DNA from 2 places in the Paenibacillus sp. FSL R10-2734 genome. Region 1 is predicted to be linked to the other one. Evidence: riboswitches for the same ligand, from Rfam matches in the RefSeq annotation. Region 1 holds a riboswitch; the other holds the start of a gene.

Region 1 (3,915 bases):
TCGCAGAATATTTAGCGCAAATTGATAACCCACAACATCGTGAGCGAATGGAAGAGGTTTTGACTTGGGTATCAAGGAAATTCACAGATTTAAAACCAAAAGTTGCGTGGAATCAGCCCATGTTCACCGATCACGACACATATATTATTGGCTTTAGCGTATCCAAACATCATATAGCTGTTGCGCCTGAAATTGCAGGGATTAATCATTTTACTGATGCAATTGTGCAGGCTGGCTATGATTACACCAAGCAGTTGATGCGTATCCGGTGGGATCATCCAGTTGATTATTCATTACTTGAGAAAATGATCGAGTTTAATATTTTGGATAAGGCAGACTGTTCAACTTTTTGGCGGAAATAAAAAAAAGATAACCACTAATTGAAACGAACGACAGCATTCGGTCTACTTGTTCACGAAATTGCCAAACTCGATTATGAAGCAGCTATGCAATCTTTTTCTACATTTATTAATGAAGAGTTCCTCACGTAAACACAGATTGTGTTTCTTCGTAAGGTCATTGATTATTTCGCAGAGTAGAGCGTTATTCTAGTAGCTGAGAAACCTTTTGTCTACCAAATTATTGTATTAGTTACAGAATTCATATATAGGCGAAGCCAATAATTTGAAGTAATAAAAGGCATCCATTTATTTATTTCAAATCTACTTTATGCAATTTGTGAAAATTGACTTAGTTTGTGAGCCTATATTATAATTATCATATTAATAGTTTCTGACAATATATGGAAACTATGTACGCCTGCAAATTCTACAATTTAATTATTGGCACACTAACTGAAAGGTTAGGTCGCAAAGCTTTGGAGTCTACTGGTTACTAACCTATGACCGTCCGGTTGCAATGAGCGTGAATATTGCAGTCGGGCTTTTTTGTGCTCTTCAGGAGCTAAAAAATAAACTCATAGGAGGTAGACATGCTTGGAAGAGGTTTAAGAGTAATAGTTACGTGGTTAATTGTAGTTTCTTTTCTTGTTGGTTTTATTCCTATTACATCACAAGTGAGCGCTGATCCAGATCCGAATAATCTTAAATGGCCTGATGCAGGTGCAGTGAATCTGACGAAGACGGCTGTGCCAACTAAGACGCAAGGGGAATGGGAAGTAACCCTGACCGTAGAAGGAAAGAATATACAGTCCACTACGGATGTGGTTTTGGTTATTGATAAATCTGGGAGTATGGCGTATAACGGTCCTGGTACTACTGGTGGTAAATCGTATGGGAAATCGCCTGATAACAGCAAAATGACGAAAGCGAAAGCAGCTGCGAACCAATTCGTGGATTCACTGCTTCAACCAAATTCGACAACGAGAGTTGCAGTGATATCGTTCTCAGATGTTGCAAACAAGATATCGGATTTTACGGATGTAAACAATAAAGATGCGTTAAATACAGCAATCAATAATATATCCCCTAATGGAGGTACGAATATTCAAGCGGGGATCCATCAAGCTAGTGAACTGCTGAAGAACAGTTCGGCTAACAATAAATTTATTGTCCTCTTGAGTGATGGACAACCAACATATAGTTTTAAGGCAAAACATGCTGGGAACTATACTTTTCCATCAGGTAGTACATTCACAAAATCATTGAAGGATTTTGATTATAGTACTCGTGGTCGTATTGGGTCAGGAGGCAATTATACTTTCAGTTCTTATACAGTTGATGGAGTCCAAGTCAAAGACAATGGCATTGGTACTGTATCAGAGGCGAAATTAGCTCAAGATCAGGATATTCATATGTATTCAATTGGACTTGATGTGGCTAATGATCCAATTGCAACAAACGTTCTGACTTACACCCAAGATAAGGGGTATATCGCATCGAGCGGCGCTGATTTGAAAGCTGTATTCAATGAATTATCGAGTAAGATTGCTTATGCAGCGCAGAACGCGAAAGTCACAGATCCTATGGGACTAATGTTCAATAATATCACTACTCATCCGAAAGTTTCACAAGGTGTAGCAAACTGGGATTCTGTAACTGATACGATTCAGTGGGATATCGGCAATATTATCGAAGGTACCCCAGCAACAATGAGTTACATTGTGAAATGGGATTCTAATCAGAAATCGGACCCTAATAATTTGTATCCGACAAATGGCACTACAACGATGAATTATACGGATGTGTACGGTAATCCTGCTTCCAAAAATTTCGAAGTACCAAAAGTAACCTTTGGAAAAGGGTCAATATTAATTAAAGGGTATCGAGTCAATGCGGCCGGTGAGCCAATCAACGATAATAATGTCCGCGTTGATCGACCTGATCAGGCTGCTCTTTTATACAGTGACCCGTTCAAACAAAATGGTACAGAAGCGCTTGATATTGATAAGAGTTACTCGGTTACTCCTAAAGTTGTTGCGGGTTATCAACTGATTAAAGGAAGTAGTCCAGAGAATGTAACACTAACTACTAGCGATCCTAGCCAGATTATATGGTTCGGTTACACTCAAGCACCTCATACATTAAAAGTCGAATACAAGGCTGGAAATGTTGATTTGGATACAGTATCATCTGCAAACAAAATTCAAGGCGAGCAAGTAGATGTTCAGAGTAAGATATTTGACGGATATACGTTGAAGGATGTAACTCTGAGTACAGGTAGTGGTTTAACTAATACGAATGGTCATGTTACAGGTGACATGCCAGATCAAGATACTACAATTACCTATAATTATGAGGCAAATGCGCAAACGGTAAGAGTAAAGTATCTGTTAGAAGGAACAACTCAGAACGTGGCACCATCGACTGATGCTTCCGGTGTAACAGGTGGGAAAACGACACTAACTGCATTGGATGTAGCAGGCTACTCCGTAGTTGGGAGCACAACGAACGAATATACATTTACAGCAGATCAGCATCAAGAAGTTATCTTTTACTACACACCAGCGAAACAGCAGGTAACGGTGAAGTACCTAGAGAAAGGTAATAACCGAGAGCTGAGCCTAGCGACCGTTTCTGACGGTTTAACCGGTGGAACAATACAACTGGATGCGAAAGCAATCGCAGGCTACCAAGTGGATCAAGCGAAGATCACCTACAGTTTCACCACGGATGCAAAGCAAGAAGTTGTCTTCTACTACACACCAGCGAAACAGCAGGTGACGGTGAAATACCTCGAGAAAGGTAGTAACCGAGAACTGAGCCCAGCGACTGTTTCTAACGGATCAACGGGTGGAACAGTACAACTGGATGCGAGAGCAATCGCTGGCTATCAAGTAGATCAAGCGAAGATCACCTACAGTTTCACAGCGGATACGAAGCAGGAAGTTATCTTCCACTACACAACCCTGCAACAACAGGTGACGGTAAAATACCTTGAGAAAGGTACAGATAAGGAACTTAGCCTACCTATGCTTGTGAAAGGTGTAACAAGCGAGGTCATCAAGCTAAACGCCAAGAAGGTACCAGGCTATGACGTAGATCAACAGCTCTTTACGTACACATTCAGTACGAATGCAAAGCAAGAAGTGATTTTCTACTACACACCTGTAGAGCAGAAGGTGGTCGTGAAGTATGTAGAAAAAGGTAGTCTAAAAGAGCTGAGCCCAGCGACGGTCGAAGCAGGTGCTACAAGCAAGAGCATCGTTCTAAAGGCGAAAGCAATCGCAGGCTACAAAGCAGTCCAATCAGCAATGGATTACACGTTCAACAGCAACGTGAAGCAAGAAGTTGTCTTCTACTACACACCAGAGGAACAACAGGTGACGGTGAAGTACCTTGAGAAAGGCACCAATAAGGAACTTGCGCCTGCGTCGGTAATGAGAAGTAAAACAAGCGATAAAATTAAGATAGAAGCAAAATCTATCTCAGGCTACGAAGTAGACCAAGCGGTAAAGACACACACATTCACAGCGGATGCAAATCAAGAAGTCATCTTCTACTACACAGCAGATAA
Region 2 (3,915 bases), 1.2 Mb from region 1:
TTATCGTAAATATTGCAAACCTGAAGCCAGGTGATACTGTCAAAAAAGATTTCAAACTAAAAAATGACGGCACCCTCGATATTGGCTCTATTATTCTCAAAACTAAGTACAACGTTAATGATGTAGGTGGTAACAACAACGGTGTTGATTTAGGTAAATTCATTAAAGTTAAATTTCTGCAAAATAAGGACAAGAGCGGTAACATTATTCCGGATATTGTAGTTTATGAAACAACATTATCTGAATTACAAAATTTAACACCAGATCTCGTAGAGAAAGTGCCGTTCTTAGGCAGTGAAGCATCCGGTATTAAAGCAGGTACATCTGACACCTTTACCGTCAAATTCGAATTTGTGGAAGACAATAAAGATCAGAACATTTTCCAACAAGATACATTGACACTGACTTGGGATTTCTTCGGTAAACAAGGCAGAGGAACTGACTACTAATCTAATAAGTCTTCCATTCGAAGAGCAGCAGATTCTTATTCCGGAAAGCGGATAAGTAGATGCTGCTTTTCTCTTTACAATAAACTTTGTCGAATTTATTGATATTTGCTATACTAATAACAAAAATTACGGAGGGGCGTAAGCATAGTGCCACAAAATATGGGCCAACGTATCCAGCATCTCCGCCTAGAAAAGGGATTGTCCCTATCTGAGCTTGCGGACAGAGCGGATGTTGCTAAGTCGTATCTTAGCAATGTGGAGAGAAACATCCAATCCAATCCTTCAATCCAGTTTATCGAAAAGATCGCCGACGCGCTTCAGGTATCCATCCACGCTTTACTCTATGGAGAACCTAATGATGCTGAGGAATCACCTTTAGATTCGGAATGGTTCCGATTGGTGCAGGAAGCTATGGCCTCAGGCATAAGCAAACGCGAATTCAAGGAGTTTCTAGACTACCAGAAATGGCGCCTGGATCAGAAGGATTAACCTACATCTGACCTGATAAGATCCTCTTCTATTCATACTATCAAGCATAAACGCCTTCGCCCTCCTAACATGGACCGCGAAGGCGTTTATATTCTAGCAGAATATAATGATCATATACGGTATGAAACTTATACTCTCATATATATACCGAAAAAGAGCACAGCGAGTTATCGCTGTGCCCTTTTTCGGTATATTACGTTCTAAATGTATTACTGCACGGCTTGCACAGTCTTCTCGTGAAAGAATCGACGAATTTCATCTGCCTTTATGCCTGCCTTCTTAGCTGCTAATAATAAATGGACCCATTCTACGTCTACATCAATGACCTGCTGTTCTCTGTTGCTTCCCTGGTTGGACTTGTCCAAAAAATCTCCTCCTAAGATTTTACGTCCCCAGGCAATCCGGCTGTCATAGTATTTCTACCTTAGACCCGCGACTTTGTGCCCCTGCCTTTCGGCAGGTTTACCTTTTACTGGACCCTTTACACGAAAGGATCTGGTTATAAAATATATGAAAACGCTAACTGCAATAACATTATACTATAGTAAAGTGGAAAAGTGTGTCGATTTCTGAGTAGTTTCTCTGTTAAAAGCAAAAAATAAAAGATTTTTTTTAGGATTTCCTGTCCTATTATCACGATACCCGTCCAATTCAAAAAATTAATTAAGCCAATATAATGATGCCTTCCTCTCATTTAGTTAAAATTAAGGATAATAGAATCATTTTAGTAGGTCTTTAGAATGGGTAATAGTAAAGAACACCTCTTTTTTTAGTAGAACAAGCTAACCCATACCATTTTGCGAACGTATTGGACGAAAGAATGAATTGATTACACGTGTGGAAAGTAGCACAATAAGATGAGAAATGAAACCGCAATCATCACAGCTCCAGTAAGCGTTGACACAAAATGTCACGTATGGAGTTCATCCGTTAAGGAGGATGTATTCATGGCAGCCAAAGAGCCCTATAACGAATCCATTTGGAGTAAGTATTACGGACCCAATTTAGGCTACATTCAAGAAAGATATGAACAGTTTGTGAAAGATCCATCCACCGTAGAAAATAACTATCGCGAGCTTTTTACGAATTCGGGTCCCCCACCATTAACACCGGATAGCGAACCGGCTCCACAGCCTCGCATTTCGGGAGACACCGAATGGCTTAGAAAGGCAGTAAGAGCTTCCAAGCTAATCGCTAATATTCGTATATATGGCCATATGGCCGCTGAAATTGATCCGCTTGAGCGGGATCACAATCCTATGGCTAAATATCTCGAGCTCGAAACCTATGAGCTGACTCGTGAGGATCTGATTGCACTACCTGCCACGCTCATTTGGGAGAATGCGCCGAATGATGTGCATACTGGCTGGGATGCTGTTCAGCGTATGCGTCAGGCATATACCAAGACGATCGCCTATGAATTCGGGCATGTACATGAAGAACAGGAACTGAAATGGTTGAACAGACAGGCAGAATCCACAAGCTCACCAGCACCTTTAAATAATTCAGAACGCAAAGAGCTACTGAATCGCCTGATCCAAGTAGAGCAATTCGAAACCTTCCTCCACAAGACCTTTGTGGGCCAAAAACGTTTCAGCCTGGAAGGCAATGACGCTCTTGTTCCGATGCTTGATGAAATCGTACGTGCTGCTGCACATGACGGCGCAGAGCATATCCTAATGGGCATGGCGCATCGCGGCCGTCTCAACGTTCTTGCACATATTTTGAACAAACCTTATGATATTATATTTTCAGAGTTTCATCATTCTCCGAACAAGGAGCTTTTCCCTTCTGAGGGCTCTACAGGCATTAACTATGGCTGGACGGGTGATGTGAAATACCATCTCGGTGCAGACCGTGCTGTCCGTGAAGGAGAAACCGTACGCACAAGAATAACACTAGCGAATAACCCAAGTCACTTGGAATTCGTCAATCCTGTCGTGGAAGGCTTCACTCGTGCTGCTCAAGAAGATCGGAGCACAGCCGGATTGCCGAAGATTGATACCAGTAAAGCTATTGCAGTCCTGATGCATGGCGATGCCGCTTTTCCAGGTGAAGGGATTGTTGCAGAAACACTTAATATTGGCAAACTTCAAGGTTATCAGAATGGTGGGACGATCCATATTATTGTTAATAACCGGATCGGCTTTACGACAGAAAGTGAAGACTCCCGTTCAACGCATTATGCGAGTGACATCGCCAAAGGATATGAAATCCCGATTGTCCATGTCAATGCCGATGATCCCGAGGCCTGTATATCAGCCGTTCGCTTAGCTAGCGCATATCGCCACCAATTTAAAAAGGATTTCGTGATTGATCTCATCGGCTACCGCCGTCATGGTCATAACGAGATGGATGATCCTGACACTACACAGCCAATTGTCTACAGTAAGGTGCGCAAACACCCAACCGTCTACAAGGTCTATGCGGAGCGACTACAGCGTGAAAAGATTCTTACAGCCGATGATGTTAAAGCGATGAACGCTGCAGCAGAAAGCGTATTGCAACGTGCTTACGATAGCATGAAGGAAGGCAATCACAAGAAAAAAGAACCAAAAGCCTTCATTCCTCTTCAAACGGAGCGCTCAGCGGCAGGCACTACAACCGTACCGATCACCACTTTGCAAGAGATCAATCGTGAGCTGCTGACCGTTCCTGATGGATTCCAAGTCTATCCGAAGCTAGAGCGAATTCTGCAGCGTCGCAAGGATGCGCTGAATGATGGTGAGAAGGTCGACTGGGCACTCGCTGAGTCTCTCGCCTTCGCAACCATTCTGAAGGATGGAACGCCTATTCGACTTAGCGGTCAGGATGCACAGCGCGGCACCTTCGCACACCGCCATCTGGTGCTGCACGACAGCAAGACAGGAGAATTATTCTCTCCGCTTCATCAGCTAAGTGATTCCCGCGCTTCCTTTGGCGTATACAACAGTCCGCTATCAGAAGCATCAGTACTAGGCTTTGAGTATGGTTATAA

The links. A riboswitch is a leader RNA that binds a small molecule or an ion and turns the genes downstream of it on or off. The one in region 1 is predicted to bind cyclic di-GMP.
Region 2: linked by a shared signal. The riboswitch ahead of NSS67_RS00505 (anti-repressor SinI family protein) and the one ahead of NSS67_RS06060 (MucBP domain-containing protein) in region 1 are both predicted to bind cyclic di-GMP.

Annotation. Positions count from the first base shown of each region.
Region 1 covers NZ_CP150170.1:1,324,120-1,328,034, forward strand. The annotation lists gene NSS67_RS06055 (iron chaperone) at 1-362, shown strand, start outside; cyclic di-GMP riboswitch class I at 775-861, shown strand; gene NSS67_RS06060 (MucBP domain-containing protein) at 932-3,915, shown strand, end outside.
Region 2 covers NZ_CP150170.1:114,914-118,828, forward strand. The annotation lists gene NSS67_RS00495 (TasA family protein) at 1-449, shown strand, start outside; gene NSS67_RS00500 (helix-turn-helix domain-containing protein) at 609-938, shown strand; gene NSS67_RS00505 (anti-repressor SinI family protein) at 1,148-1,303, opposite strand; cyclic di-GMP riboswitch class I at 1,331-1,415, opposite strand; gene NSS67_RS00510 (2-oxoglutarate dehydrogenase E1 component) at 1,886-3,915, shown strand, end outside.